Regions from separate parts of the Metasolibacillus sp. FSL H7-0170 genome, predicted to be linked through region 1. Evidence: riboswitches for the same ligand, from Rfam matches in the RefSeq annotation. Region 1 holds a riboswitch; each other region holds the start of a gene.

Evidence for each region. Region 1 has a riboswitch for thiamine pyrophosphate ahead of thiW (energy coupling factor transporter S component ThiW). Riboswitches for the same ligand answer to the same signal wherever they lie in the genome.
Region 2: linked by a shared signal. The riboswitch ahead of tenA (thiaminase II) and the one ahead of thiW (energy coupling factor transporter S component ThiW) in region 1 are both predicted to bind thiamine pyrophosphate.
Region 3: linked by a shared signal. The riboswitch ahead of thiT (energy-coupled thiamine transporter ThiT) and the one ahead of thiW (energy coupling factor transporter S component ThiW) in region 1 are both predicted to bind thiamine pyrophosphate.

Annotation. Positions count from the first base shown of each region.
Region 1 covers NZ_CP151964.1:3,630,137-3,635,365, reverse strand. Annotated here, with positions in the region: gene MHH70_RS16965 (hypothetical protein) at 1-179, opposite strand, end outside; gene MHH70_RS16960 (sigma-70 family RNA polymerase sigma factor) at 160-675, opposite strand; gene MHH70_RS16955 (C39 family peptidase) at 867-1,379, shown strand; gene thiW (energy coupling factor transporter S component ThiW) at 2,239-2,733, opposite strand; TPP riboswitch at 2,892-2,999, opposite strand; gene MHH70_RS16945 (5'-3' exonuclease) at 3,047-3,925, opposite strand; partial or broken gene MHH70_RS16940 (MFS transporter) at 3,991-4,194, opposite strand; gene hutH (histidine ammonia-lyase) at 4,488-5,229, opposite strand, start outside.
Region 2 covers NZ_CP151964.1:2,682,573-2,687,801, forward strand. Annotated here, with positions in the region: gene MHH70_RS12655 (serine hydrolase domain-containing protein) at 1-13, opposite strand, end outside; gene MHH70_RS12660 (MarR family transcriptional regulator) at 6-488, opposite strand; gene MHH70_RS12665 (dihydropteridine reductase) at 1,142-1,858, opposite strand; TPP riboswitch at 2,005-2,096, shown strand; gene tenA (thiaminase II) at 2,206-2,892, shown strand; gene MHH70_RS12675 (ABC transporter substrate-binding protein) at 2,910-3,887, shown strand; gene MHH70_RS12680 (ABC transporter permease) at 3,898-4,656, shown strand; gene MHH70_RS12685 (ABC transporter ATP-binding protein) at 4,653-5,229, shown strand, end outside.
Region 3 covers NZ_CP151964.1:3,235,170-3,240,398, forward strand. Annotated here, with positions in the region: gene MHH70_RS15080 (fructose-specific PTS transporter subunit EIIC) at 1-1,047, shown strand, start outside; TPP riboswitch at 1,150-1,257, shown strand; gene thiT (energy-coupled thiamine transporter ThiT) at 1,349-1,903, shown strand; gene MHH70_RS15090 (hypothetical protein) at 3,016-3,480, opposite strand; gene map (type I methionyl aminopeptidase) at 3,628-4,380, shown strand; gene MHH70_RS15100 (hypothetical protein) at 4,509-4,715, shown strand; gene MHH70_RS15105 (hypothetical protein) at 4,733-5,229, opposite strand, start outside.

The DNA of each region.
Region 1 (5,229 bases):
AGCAAATAAATAATAAAGGCTAGGCATGTTATTGCTAGAACAGCAAAAAGTGGCTGAATGAAGCCTAAAGGTCGATGCTTTTTAGGTTTTGTTGCTAATTGTTTCACCTTGTCCTCTGTTAACCAATGCTTCTCACCAATGACTGCGTCAATTCCCTTTTTAATTTGTGAACCGCTCATCAAGCCCACTCCCCTCCAAACAATTTTTAAGCTTTTCTCGTCCTCTACGAAGTCGTGTTTTCACCGTATTGACAGAGCAATTTAAAATTTCCGCAATCGTTTCGACTTTCATGTCCTTATAATAATGAAGCACGATAACTTCACGATATTTGATTGGTAACGCTAACACCGCATGACCAATTTGTTGCTGTTCGCTATTCATAATCGCTTGTTTTTCTGCGGAATTTGCCCCTTGAAAGATTGTTTGAATTTTCATTGATAGTACAGTGTTTTTATAGCTCCAACTTCGTAAATAGTCGTAGCTGCGATTAATAGTCATACGGTATAAATATGTACGATAACTAGCATTGCCTCGAAAATCCTGCTGTTTTTCAAAAGCTTTTAACAGGACATCTTGAACGATATCCTCTGCTACTTCCTTGCTTTTCACATATGTAAAGGCGAGCCGCAACAGTTCCTCACCATGCTCACGAATAAATTGCTCTAGCTGTGACAACCGCTATCCCCCCTTTTTCGTTTCACGTTAGACGGAGCACCTGCTCATTTGGTTTCAAATTTTGAAACTATGTTTTATTTACAGCGTATAATAAAGTGAACCCCCAGTCCATAAAGGCTCTCACATACTTCTATGAAATTGATGATAAAAGAACGGTTAAAATTTGGGATTTTACAAATGGAGGGATGGCAATGCGTGTACTGCTAGAAATCAAAGGAACTTCACAATACGATGCGAGCGTTCAGCCAAATTACCAAAATTCTGCATGTGGTCCAACAACGCTACACGTTATTTTAAAGTATTTTCACATAGCCAAAGAAATTAATGATTTATATAAACAGCTAGGTACAACAAAAATCGGCTTATTTCAATGGCGTCTCATCAAAAGAATGCGCAAGTTGTTCGGTGCTAATTTTACTATTCAAGGTTGCTCGCTTGCAGAAGCATTGGCACAGCTTGAACAAGGAAATCCTGTGGCATTGAAATTCGACCAATATTTTAACCTACAGTGGCGGTCAAAAAAGAAGCCTCTATTCAAATATCATTGGGTTCCACTCATTGGCTATGAAAGAAAAGACGGGGAATTATATTTAATCATCCATGATAACGGTGGACGAGGCCGAAACAGCCAAATACGTTCATTTTGCTATGAGGACAATAAGCATGTGTTAAGCTTTGTAAAAATAGAGCAGAAAAATACATAAGGGCTATATGAAAAAGCAACTGCCTTTCCATATAGCGCTAGAACCTGCTGCTCCGTTTATCCCGCATTAACGGGCAGTAAGACGCCCACTTTAAAACTTATGTGAAAATATGCTAAGGATAAGTGGGAGATTAACTGCCCGTAAATGCCCGAGTGGTTCAACTAACAATCCGTGGAGAAAAGCATCCACGGATTGAAGGTTCACTTTATCCCGCATTAACGGGCAGTAAGACGCCCACTTTAAAACTTATGTGAAAATATGCTAAGGATAAGTGGGAGATTAACTGCCCGTAAATGCCCGAGTGGTTCAACTAACAATCCGTGGAGAAAAGCATCCACGGATTGAAGGTTCACTTTATCCCGCATTAACGGGCAGTAAGACGCCCACTTCAAAACTTATGTGAAAATATGCTAAGGATAAGTGGGAGATTAACTGCCCGTAAATGCCCGAGTGGTTCAACTAACAATCCGTGGAGAAAAGCATCCACGGATTGAAGGTTCACTTTATCCCGCATTAACGGGCAGTAAGACGCCCACTTCAAAACTTATGTGAAAATATGCTAAGGATAAGTGGGAGATTAACTGCCCGTAAATGCCCGAGTGGTTCAACTAACAATCCGTGGAGAAAAGCATCCACGGATTGAAGGTTCACTTTATCCCGCATTAACGGGCAGTAAGACGCCCACTTCAAAACTTATGTGAAAATATGCTAAGGATAAGTGGGAGATCAACTGCCCGTAAATGCCCGAGTGGTTCAACTAACAATCAGCTGGGATGAGAAACATCCCCACTGATTGAAGTTTCACTTTATGATACAGAAGCTATGCCATGTAATTTTTTGCGACGAGTAACCTTATTTTCTATATCGTTTCAAAACGCTTTGCAAATACAGTGTTGCGCAAACTTACTGCAATAATAACCCCTAGCACCGCACCAATTGCACTTGACACGAAGAAGGCTGGCATAAAAGCAAGTGCCGTAACAGATGTACCCATTAATATTTTTGCATATGGGACAGCTACTAATGATGCAATCACACCTGTACCAATCACTTCACCAATACCCGCCAGCCATACTTTATGGCTATATTTATAAGCTATAGCCGCTAAAAAAGCCCCGATGACACTACCCGGAATCGCAAGTAACGAGCCTGTTCCCGTAAAAATACGAACTAATGCTGTAACGAAAGCAATTACTACAGCTGGCACAGGTCCTAACAATATAGCACTCACAACATTGACAGCATGTTGAATAGGATATGCACGCGCAATACCTGTAGGAATCGCTACAAACATTGAACCTGCCACTGCAATGGCCACAAACAGCGCCATAACAGTTAATTTACGAACTGACATAAACAACACCTCTTTTAATTGTTATTTTTGAGCATTACTTATCAGCGGATTTGCGCAAATTATTTGCACATTTCTTTCCAAGCAAATTTTCCTCCTAAAAATAAATTTAAAAATGCCGCACCCATTGTAGAAAGGGAGCGGCATAGAGTGAGCAAATTCAATCAATGTCGCCACTTCCCTACGCTAGTGTGAGCTAGATCAGGTTCAAAGGGTCTGCATAGTACATATACATCTCAGCCTTTCAAAAGGCTCCCCTAGTGGTGCAAGCAATTTTCTTCTATTATTACGGTAATTTTGTTATTCGTCAATGTCTTTATAGACCAAGCGAACGTGCGTGGCGGATAATTAAGCGCAAGCCTTTATTATCCAGCTGTGATGCAACCGCCTCATTAAACGCAGGAACTACTAAGTCATTCAGCTCCGCTTCAATGGCTGCATCGCAATTAATTGTCGCGAGCTGATGCGAGAGCTTTAGCATGTCCATACTTTCATGGATTTTAGTACGCTGCGCAGGCTTTAGTTGGTCAAGTGCTGCTAGCACTCCCTCAATTGAATGATAGGTTTGAATGAGTTGCAGTGCTGTTTTAGGACCAATTCCTTTGACACCCGGATAGCCATCGCTCGCATCCCCCATAAACGCCTTCACCTCAGCAAATTGCTTTGGGGCGATGCCATATTCTTCGCGAAAGCGCTGCTCTGTGTACGTATCATATTCTGTATAACCCTTTTTAGTAAAAGCGATTGTTGTCTTATCATTTAATAATTGTAATAAGTCGCGGTCACCGCTAATGACAGTAATCTCCGCATCGTCTTTCCATTTCTCAATCATGGAGCCGATTAAATCGTCTGCCTCCAAGCCGCTAATGCCGAAGTTTTTCCAGCCCATCATTTCTGATACATCCTTCACCATATCAAACTGTGGCAGCATTTCTTCTGGTGGTGCAGGGCGGTTTGCTTTATATCCCTCGAATAAATCATTGCGGAATGTATGCATGCCCATATCCCAACAAACAGCTAAATGTGTCGGCTTCATCAAGTTTTGAGCTGTTAAAACATGACGGGCAAAGCCTTGTACTCCATTTGTTGGCGTGCCATCCTCTAAACGAATATATTGTTTCATCGCAGCGGAGGCGAAAAATGAACGAAATAGTAGTGCCATGCCATCAACAATAAGTAAATGTGGTTTTTCCATATGTATTCCTCCATTCCCCCTTAGCATAACATGACGCTAGCGAAAAAGTCATTTTGCGCCTGCTTCTAGCGTCTTACATAGGCGAAAAGAGTCATGCCTACACCTAGTGCAGCACAAACTAAATACATTTGTGAATAAGGTAGTAAATCTGCGACTGATCCCATCACTCCCCCTCCTAAAGTAATACCTAAGTCTGCTGTCGCAATAAATAGACCAAGCAGTATGCTACGATTAGCGCTCGGCAATACAAAGGTTAAATAGGTTGTTAAAAAATGATTATCACAAACAATTGTCAATGCTTTTTCTAAGAGAAATCGAAAAAAGCTGCTTACCTACTTATCCAAAGGATTTTCGGTAAACAGCTTCGTTAATAATCAATAACGCTTCAGCTAACTATAATCTAGATTTTCTTAAGCTTGCTTAAAAACTTCTCTTTATTAACGAGTGTTTAGCTACCCGCTGAAATCGGTCAAATGCTTACATTCACCTCCCCATCTTTAAAGGTAGGTGACCTCTGTATCTGTCGCTTAACTATCGGTACAGAAAGCATTTGCCCCAAAAATTAAGGCATTAAATATTGTGCAATTTTCTCTACATCTTTATTGAATACACGGTCCTCTGTAATACCTGCCGCAATTTCACGGATTTCTTGCCATTTTTCATATAACTTTGGAGCCATTTTCTTCACATCTCGATATTCAACAGCTGTCGCAGCACAAAATGCTTCAATAGCTAAAACACGTCGTGTATTCGCAATTATATTATAGGCATGGCGCGCGCCTGTTGTCCCCATGCTAACATGGTCCTCTTGATTTGCAGAAGATGGAATAGAATCAACAGATGCTGGATGTGCAAGTGTTTTATTTTCTGATACGAGGCTTGCTGCTGCATATTGTAAAATCATCGCTCCCGATTGCAAGCCTTGGTGTGCACTTAAAAATGCTGGTAACCCTTCGCTTAGAGCTGGATTGACAAGACGCTCGATACGACGCTCAGAAACATTCGCTAATTCAGCAACACCAATTTTTAAGAAATCCATCGCAAAAGCAATTGGCTGACCGTGGAAATTCCCTCCTGAAATAACGCAGTCCTCTTCATCAAAAATTAATGGATTATCTGTCGCCGCATTCATTTCAATTTCTAGCTTTTCCTTTACGTAGTTTAAAACTTGCCAGCTTGCCCCATGAATTTGTGGAATGCAGCGTAAAGAATAAGGGTCTTGTACACGCAATTCACCTTGCGTTGTCATGAGCTCGCTGCCTTCAAACCAATCGCGCATACGAGCTGCTACAGCGCTTTGTTCT
Region 2 (5,229 bases), 950 kb from region 1:
TTGTGTTAGTCATGATTGTTTTCCTCCCCATCTTGTTTTGTATATGTCTTTTCTACAATGTTACTTAGCTTTGTGATAATCCTTTTGAGTTCTTCCATTTCACTCAATTCCATTTGTGTGTAAATACGATTAATAATTTGACGATTTATTTTTTCTTCTTTTTCAAAATATCGAGTTCCCTTATCTGCCAGTTGCACAAGTATTTCACGTCTATTTTGTGAATTAATAGTCCTCACTAAATAATTTCCATCTTCAAGTTTATTAACAATCTGTCCAACAGCGCTTGATGTTATTTTCATTAGTCGAGCAATTTCTCCAATAGAAATTTTTCCGTAATCTTTAACAATATCCATTAAAATTGTTTGATTCCTAGAAAGATTATCATCTAGTAAAGATTGATATTCTTTTATGATGATTTTATTCATCGTATAATGCATGTCATTTATTTCAGTAACGAGTTCAAATAATTCATCTTTATTTTTTTTCATATTAATAACTCCTTATATTATAAAGTTTACTTTATTATAAAGTTGACTTTAATATTTGTCAAGATTAATAAAACATTTATATTTATCCGCTTTGCCGTTGAAGATATACAAATTTCCATTAAACTATGTACAAAAACGCTCACTTAATGATGTATAAAATCACTTGCCATCTAGAACTAGATGATTTTTTAAACGATAGGAATTGCCAACGGTAGTGACAACTACTGAGGTTTAGACCAACATGATATTGCCCACTCAGTCGCTCGCACATATGTTGCGGCGGTACTAGACTAGGTCTCCCTTTATCAGCGTGTCGTCTCGCCACTCGCTAAAATCAATCTAATGCATGAATATTATTTCTCCACTTATTTACTTTGTTAAATAGGGGCTGTCCTAAAGCCGTGCATAGCCGGCATTTTGGACAGTTAGCGATGATATTTCATAAGATGTTGATACATATAAACAGAAAACGCCTCTTTTAAAAATGGGATGAACATTGACTTTAGCAGTGTACTCCTTCAGTAAAAGGGAAGCGATGAAAACATTGATTTCAATACGGTGACAAAAAATGGATTTTCGGTCAACTCCACAAATGAAGCGTCCAAAATGTAGTGCTTTAGTACACTTTTTGGACGCTTCCTCACTAAGATATATTAAACTGATAAATCCAATGATAAAAACTCAGCACGTTGTTGTGTATGCTTGTCGAGCATAATTTGTTCAGGCTGGATGCCTTGTTCACGTAGTATTTCAATGTTTTGTGCAAGGAATTCATCGCTGCCAACAACGTAGAATAATCCTTCTTTGTCTGCGGCTAGATTTTTCACTTCTTCATAATAGTCTTTGCGATTATCGACGAACTGTGCGATGAATTTCTTGGCAGGTGCAGATTCAAAAATATTTGGGAATAAGAAATCCTTTGTGGAATCGATATTTAGTGAATGAATTTGATTCACATTGTCTGCACGCTCTAAATAATCAAGTACAAGTGGTCTAAAAGTAGCTAAGCCGACACCAGATGATAGCAGATAAATATTTTTATTGTCTCTTTTTAGCGGTACATTCGAATGTGTTTTAAAGATTGCTACTTCAGTGCCAATTTCAATATTTTTTAAAATCGATTTGAATTCAGAGCATTGTTCTTTAATGCGTGTTGTAATACCGATTGAATTTTCGTGCGGTAAAGTGGAGATTGACATATGGCGGATGAGCGCGCGGTTTGGCTTTTCTCCAGCATTAAATCCCTTTAGTGCGAAATGGGTGTGCGAGCCTTCTTCCCATGTAAAGCCCTCTGGAAGGTCCAGCATGTATGTTTTAACCTCAGGCGTTTCTTCAATAATCTTATTTATTTTCGTCCAGTAAATTTGCATTATATCTTCTCCTCACTTATTTGTATGTCACTATCTACTATACAATAAGTGATAACTATTCTCAATTAAATAGATTGATTATTTTAAAGAATATTTGACATTTAATTTTAATGCGTTATGATGGATTTGAAATTAAAATATGATTCTTTTTCTACTAGGGGTGCCAAATAATGGCTGAGACTTACTCTTAGAACCTGATCTCGTTAGTACGAGCGGAGGGAAGTAGATGGGAAATGAATTCGTTTAATAACGATGTATTTTGGCATATATTTGCTTACTTCATTCAAAAACGAAACCCTCCTACTAGTGTTCCTTTTAGAAAAAGAACAAATTAGGAGGTTTTTTTTATGAAATTTACTGATGAATTACGTTTAGCAACAAAGGAGAGCTGGGAGAAAAGCTTAAATCACCCATTTGTACAAGGCATTGTGAAGGGGGATTTACCTCTTGAAATTTTCAAAAATTATATTTTGCAAGATATCTATTATTTGAACCATTATGCAAAAATTCATGCGCTGGCAGCGGCACAAGCAGAGGATTTCGCGATTACCGCTTTTCTGGCAGAAAAAGCGCGCAATACCGCACAAGCTGAATTAGGGGTGCATGAAGCACATGCAAAAATATTAAATATTACTGAGGAAGATATGGAAAGCTTCAAGCCAGCACCAACCGCTTACGGCTATACATCACATTTATATCGCTCAACAATGTATGGAAATTTAGCCTATATTATTTCAGCTATGTTGCCATGCTATTGGCTATATGCTGATATTGGCAAGGCTTATGAGCACGCAAATCCAGAAACTGAAATTTATCGCAATTGGCTTGCGACATATGCGAGCGATTGGTTCCAAGAGGCAACACAGGCTCAAATTGATTTATTAAACTCACTTGTCGAGGATATGAACGAAAAAGAAAAAGAGAAGGTGAAGGAACAATTTATTATCGCAAAGGAATATGAACTAGCATTTTGGGAGATGTCCTATACATTTGAAAAATGGTTATCACAGCGTGATGAGAAAGTGAAGTCATAGGTGGAGGATATATTGCCATGCGAATAGTCTTGAAATATTTAGCATTATTATCACTAGTCTTCCTTTTAATGGGCTGTCAAACAAAGGAAGGGAATGAAAAGGTCCAACTGTTCTTAGATTGGACGCCAAATACAAATCATACAGGAATTTATGTAGCAAAGGAAAAAGGATTTTTTGAAGAAGTAGGCTTAGACGTTGAAATTATGCTGCCAGGCGAGGTACGTGCGGAGCAAATTGTAGGGTCTGGCAAGGGGCAATTCGGAATTAGCTTTCAAAATCAAGTAACGCAAGCGCGTTCAGAAGGTCTTCCTATTGTTTCAATCGCTGCCATTATTCAGAAAAACACTGGAGGCTATTATACGCCAAAGGCAAAGGGAATTAAAACGCCAAAAGACTTTGAAGGGCATATATACGGTGCATATGGCTCGGAATTAGAAAAAGCTTCTTTACAGGCTGTTATGAATAAAGAAGGTGGAGATGCTTCGAAAATTGAGACGGTACAAGTCGGCAATACAGATTATTTTGTAGCGCTAGAGCGAGACATCGATTTTGTCAGTATTTTTTATGCATGGACAGGTATTGAAGGTGAGATTCGTGATGCGGATATGCATTTTATTAAAACGACTGATTTTGCGCCAGAGTTAGATACTTACTCACCTCTTATTATTACGAACGATAAAATGATTGAAGATAATCCTGATACAGTGCAAGCCTTCATTAATGCTGTATATAAAGGCTATGAGTTTGCAATTGATAACCCGCAGAAATCGGCGGATATTTTAATTGCTGCAGAGCCCGACCTTCAGCCAGAGCTTGTGAGACGCAGTCAGGAGTGGCTATCTCCTCACTATAAAGAAGGTGCAGAGGCTTGGGGTGTTCAAGAGGCAAGTCGATGGGAAAATTTTGCGGAATTTATGGTAAAGCATCAGATTATCGGTGAAGTAGATATTCAACAAGCATTTACAAATGAATTTATCGCGAATGCAATGAAGTGAGGAAACAGCTATGAGAATAGAAAATATGTGGAAGCCGGTGCTAGCTCTTCTAATCGCAATTACTCTTTGGGAAATAGCAGTGAAGCTGTTGCAGATTGAAGTATGGGTACTACCTGCACCTTCCGTTATCGCAAAGGAAATGTTCATTGTTTTCCCCGCCATTTTCCCGCATATGCTGGCGACGATAAAGCTTGTATTCATCGGTTTTTCGTCAGCCATTGTGTTAGGTATTAGTGTCGCAACAATGTTACATATTTTGCCGACTGCACGGGAAATCGTTATGCCGTTTCTCGTTATTTCCCAAAATATCCCAACAATTGTGCTAGCGCCACTTTTAATGATTTGGTTTGGTCTAGGAGATTTCCCGAAATATTTAATTATCGCAACGACAGCCTTTTTCCCGATTGCCATTGCAACGCTTGATGGATTTAGACAAACTGAGCGTGATTTGATGCATTATATGCAAATGATGGGAGCGACGAAAAAGCAAATTTTTTTAAGGTTGCAATTACCTGATGCAATCCCAAGCATCTTCTCAGGAATAAAAATTGCTGCAACGTATAGTGTGATGACAGCCGTTGTAGCAGAATGGCTAGGTGCACAAAAAGGAATTGGTGTATTTATGACGTTATCTGCCTCCTCCTACAGAACGCCACGTGTTTTCGTTGCAATCGTTATAACAATTATTCTGAGCTTGGCATTTTTCGGACTATTTTTAGCACTTGAGAAATGGTTTACGCGCTGGAAACGAAATGAGGGAGTACAATGAGTCTGCACATTGAGCAGCTACATCATTCTTTCGGAGAAAAAAAGATACTTTCCGCTATTTCTTTCACTGCACAGGATGGCGAGTTTGTTTCTATATTAGGACCTTCTGGTAGTGGGAAAAGTACTTTGTTTCATCTTATTGGAGGCGTTTTAAAGCCTGAGCAAGGGCAAATTATGTTAAATGATTGTGATATTACGAGTGAAAGTGGAAATATGAGTTACATGCCTCAAAGTCCGTCGCTTTTTCCTTGGAGAACAGTATTGCAAAATGCAATGCTTGGTAGTGAGTTAGCGGGGAAAGCAGATGAAGCACAGGCGATTGAATTATTGCAGAAGGCCAATTTGGGAGAGATGGTGAACGCTTATCCCCATCAATTATCAGGCGGAATGAAGCAGCGTGTGGCATTTATTCGAGCGTTGCTAAGCCCGCAATCCCTTATCTGCTTAGATGAACCTTTCTCTGCATTAGATTCTTTTACGAAAAAAGAAATGCAGCAATGGTTGCTTAACATGTGGGAAGCGTATGACAAATCTATTTTATTCATTACACATGACATTGAAGAAGCCCTTTTCC
Region 3 (5,229 bases), 390 kb from region 1:
GGAAAACAGGAAGGAACAGAAAAGGAGAAGCGCTCAGGCTTTTACAAGCACTTAATGAATGGTGTATCAAATATGCTTCCGTTTGTTGTTGGTGGCGGTATTTTAATCGCAATATCGTTTATGTTTGGAATTAAAGCATTTGACCCGACAGATCCTTCTTATCATCCAATTGCCGAAGCATTGAACACAATCGGTGGTGGTAATGCATTTGGTTTAATGATTCCAGTATTAGCGGCATTTATCGCGATGAGTATTGCAGACCGACCAGGCTTTGCACCGGGGATGGTTGGTGGCTTCATGGCAGCAACAGGTGGGGCAGGTTTTTTAGGTGGTTTGATTGCAGGGTTTTTAGCGGGTTATTTAGTGCTTGGTCTGAAAAAAGTATTTGATAAATTGCCTACGTCACTAGAAGGAATTAAGCCTGTACTGCTTTATCCTCTATTTGGCATTTTATTTACAGGACTTATTATGATGTACATTATAATTGAGCCTGTAAAAGGGGTAAATGAGGCAATTACATCGTGGTTATCTAGCCTCGGGACAGGAAACTTAGTTATGCTTGGTTTATTGCTCGGTGGTATGATGGCAGTTGATATGGGTGGACCGATTAATAAAGCGGCCTTTACATTCGGTATCGCTATGATTGATGCGGGAAATTTTGCACCACATGCAGCAGTAATGGCAGGGGGTATGGTGCCACCATTAGGTTTAGCACTTGCGACAACATTTTTCAAACGCAAATTTTCCAAAAGGGAAAGAGATGCAGGGAAAACATGCTATATTATGGGCGCATCTTTCATTACAGAGGGCGCAATTCCATTTGCAGCAGCAGACCCAGTCCGAGTGATTCCAGCTTCAATTATAGGTGCAGCAGTAGCAGGGGCATTAACGATGATATTTGGTATTGGACTTCCTGCGCCACATGGTGGTGTATTCGTTTTCCCTGTTGTTGAAGGAAACCCAATCCTATACTTGCTAGCAGTAATAGTAGGTTCCATTGTCACAGCGCTTATTGTTGGCTTATTGAAAAAGCCAGTAGCTGAATAACTAGATATGCATTAGTTAACTACTTTCAGTAATCCACTAAAACGTATTGAAATACAAAGCGATATTCAGTACAATGAAACTGTTCTAACAAATAAATCATCATATGACCACAAGGGGAGCCGATTAAGTCGGCTGAGATTGTACACTCGTTGTACTGACTCTTTGAACCTGTAAGTTAAAGCTTGCGTAGGGATGTGGATAGAAACCGACTTCTAAGCGATGTTAGGCTCTGTCCTAACATTGCTTTTTTGTTTTCTATTCTTCCTCTTGGTTCCAATGAACAAAAGAAAGGAGACTTGTTATGAACAATAAAAATTTAGTAATTTTAATGGAAATCGCGATTATGGCAGGACTTAGCTTTATTTTAGGCAAGCTGGCATTTAGTCTTCCACAGGGCGGCTCAATAAGCTTTGGCATGCTACCAATTGTATTAGTAGCGTTTAGACATGGTGTACTTGCTGGTATGGCAACAGGATTTCTTGAGGGTATAATCAGTGCGATGATGGGCGGCTATATTTTGCATTGGTTTCAGGCCGTTTTAGATTTTGGGCTAGCCTCAACGGTAGTTGGTTTGGCAGCAGTAATGCGCAAGCCACTATTAAATGCGCTTCATGAAAAAAATAAAAAAGCGATTACACAATATATGACGATAGGCGTTTTGCTCGGTGCTACTCTTTCGTTTATTACGCATGTGTTATCAGGTGTTGTGTTCTTCTCTCAATATGCAGGAGACCAAAACCCATGGATTTACTCAATTATTTATAATGCAACACATATGATTCCGTCTGCTATTTTAACAATAATTGTAGGCTCTTTATTGTTTTCAACTGCGCCAAGATTATTAAAGGTAGCATAAAGTAAAATATCAAGAGGTTATCTGAAAAATCATTTTGAGACGACCACTTTGTACCGAAAGCGAAGCGATAGGTACAAGCATTTTAGCGAATATTTGATATAGAGTTAGGGAGGCTGTCCAAAAAGCCGTGCATAGCGGGCATTTTGGACAGTAGCGATGATGTTTCACAAAATGTTGATTCATATAAAGTGAACCTTCAATTAGTGGGGGCTTTGCCCCCCACTGATTGGTGATAGAGGAACACAAGCTAGGATCTTCGCATCCTGCGAAAACGCTTGTGTGACCAACATCGTGTTGGCCTCATTCTTAGTTTTTACAGGCTGTTTGATCCCCCACTTAAACATCCTGTTTTTATCTGCTGTTTTGAAGTGGGGGTCTTACAGCCTGCTTCTGCGGTTACTCGTCGCAAACAAATTTGTTAATACGCGATAAACAGAAAACGCCTCTTTTAAAAATGGGATGGACATTGGTTTTAGCTGCGCTATCCTTCAGTAAAAGGGAAGCGATGAAAACATCGATTTCAATGCGGTGTCAAAATAAAATAGACTTTTCGGACAACTCCCTTTGGTAGTTGATGAAAATGAATGAAATTTTCAGCCAAGAGCTATAGCAATAAGCAGTCCAAAGGATATTGAGCAAATTAGGATAATTGGGACTAATAGAAGACCTATATATCTTAATAATCTACTCCCTGTTTTCATTTTGAAGCCTAAAACCCCCACTACAAAGCTCAAGATAAAACAAAGCAGTCCTACGCCACAAAATATATAAAACAAGGTTACCTCCCAAGTAGTAAGAGGCGGTGGTCCTCCAGGCGTAGCTATACTTCTATTCCACCCTACTGACACACTTGAAAGAATAAAAAATAGCATGCCTAAAACTGCAAGAATTATTGAATATATGGAAAGCCTATTCATAAAAAACCCTCCTAATCAAACCATTTATAATTGATGATTTTAGCAAAGAAGAAAGGGCTGTCTCAAAAATCGAGCTTCTCCTCAGTACAATGAAAAATTAGCTTTATGCTTATTTTAAATTTTACGCCTTGGCATAATTGATTTGAATAAGCAATACCAAAAACGACCAAAATACCGACTTAGCACGGTTGCCTCCTAAAGCGTTTCTTTTAATAATGCTTTAATACGTCGTTTATCCGCATACATACTTTGATAAATCCAAAGACCTTGCTTATAAAAAATATCAGCAGATAAATGAAAGCCTAAAGAAAGGGCAATTACGTGAAATAATACGGGCATGTAAAAAAGAATATCGATTAACCAACTTGTTTGAAGGTGGCAATATTTCACTAGTAATACATACATTAAATGCAAAAGAGTAGAAAGGAAAACTAAAATACCCAAACCCATTACTATCGATATATAAAATGGGACGTATTGAAATGAGGAGGTATAACGTAAAAAGCCTCCCAATAATACAAAGCAAAAACTTAGTAACGCAATACCTAATAACCTTGTTTCTGTCATTTTAAAATTATTAAGTAATAACTTAACAATGATAGATGTTAAAATGAAAATAGGGATGATAAATAATACTAAATAAATAGCTAAGCTTGTCATTGCATCACCTCATGCGTTTGAGTAAATGCTTAATTATTGTAATTTTCGGAAAATTTATAATTTTGTTAATGGAAGTCCATTATACAATTTATTTGTACATTTGTGGTATAGTAATTAAAGATTTTCTTTAAAGGAAGGGCGTTTAAGATGATTGTAACTACTCAAGAAGAATTAGATGCGTTTAAAAAGATTGGTCGTATCGTCGCGGAAATCCGTGAGGCGATGAAATCTGCTACGAAGCCAGGTGTTACAACAAAAGAACTAGATGAAATAGCTGGACGCATGTTTGAGGAGGCAGGTGCGCTGTCTGGACCTAAAGGAGAGTATGATTTTCCGGGGTATACTTGCATTAGTGTGAATCACGAGGTTGCACATGGTATCCCTGGTGATAAAGTAATTCAAGAGGGCGATTTAGTCAATATTGATGTATCAGGCTCCTACAACGGCTATTTTGCAGATACAGGCATCTCTTTCGTTGTTGGTGAAGGCTATGCCGATAAGGAAAAATTGTGTACTGTAGCAAAATCTGCTTTTGAACGTGCAATGACGAAAGTAAAAGCAGGTTCAAAATTGAATCAAATCGGAAAAGCGGTTGAGCGTGAGGCCAATGCAAATGGGCTAACAGTCATTATGAATTTAACAGGACATGGTTTAGGGCGTTCACTGCACGAAGCACCTGACCATATTTTAAATTACTATGATGCGTGGGATTCAACAATTATGACAGAGGGTATGGTGCTTGCTGTTGAGCCTTTTATCTCAGCGAAGGCAGAGCATATCGTTGAAGCAGGTGATGGTTGGACATTTATTACTCCAGATAAATCACTTGTTGCACAAATTGAGCATTCTATTATTGTGACAAAGAATAAACCAATAATTTTAACAGAGCTAGAAGATTAAAGAAATAGGGGCTGTATGAAAAGCGTATGAATAAACCGCTTATCATACAGCTCTTTGCTGTTTTGTTGAAAACATTAAGAAGCTCCCTCTATGCTAACCACATAATTAACATCTAGGACCAATGTTTTTTGCGACGAGTAACCGTAGGAGCACATGTTTTTTATACCGATAACAAGGCGACAGATATAGAAGTTTCCAAACCCTACAGCTGGCGAGATAATACCTTTGTTAAGCTCATTTCAGCAGGTGTTCAAACATCTGCTGATAAAGAGGAATTCAGTCTTTGTCACTGGACGGCTAAACAGCTTGAAAAAATCAATTATACCGAGGTGTAATTGATTTTTTTACAGCATTAATTATTCTTGCTTTTCGAAAAAATAAGAGAGGCAACGAGCACAGCGCTTAAAAATAGCGCCGCAGCTGTTACAAATAGCTCTTCAAACCCATTATGCCATGCAATACCTAAATAGCCCCAAATAAATATGGAAGGTAGTAGCCTATCAAAATAACGATAACGAAAATGAAGTGCCATTGCAGCCCCGATAGTTAATAAAATAACAGCCCATAAAGCATTACTTAACCCTAAGCCATGCCAATTATTATAAACCATCGTATATGAGAAAAAGACATATGTTAAAAATAGCATCCAGCCAAAAAATAATGAGATTGCTACACGCCCTTGGCGCGGCTTCCTCTTTAAGGAATATGTCCGATAAAGCATAAAGAGCGAAAGAAGCTGTATCATTAATAGTAAAAGCGCGATAATATGATGCTCCGCATGCCAACTGACGAAAAAGCTAATGAGAAAAATATAAGCTAATAGAAGCAATGACAGTTGTATAGAAGTTT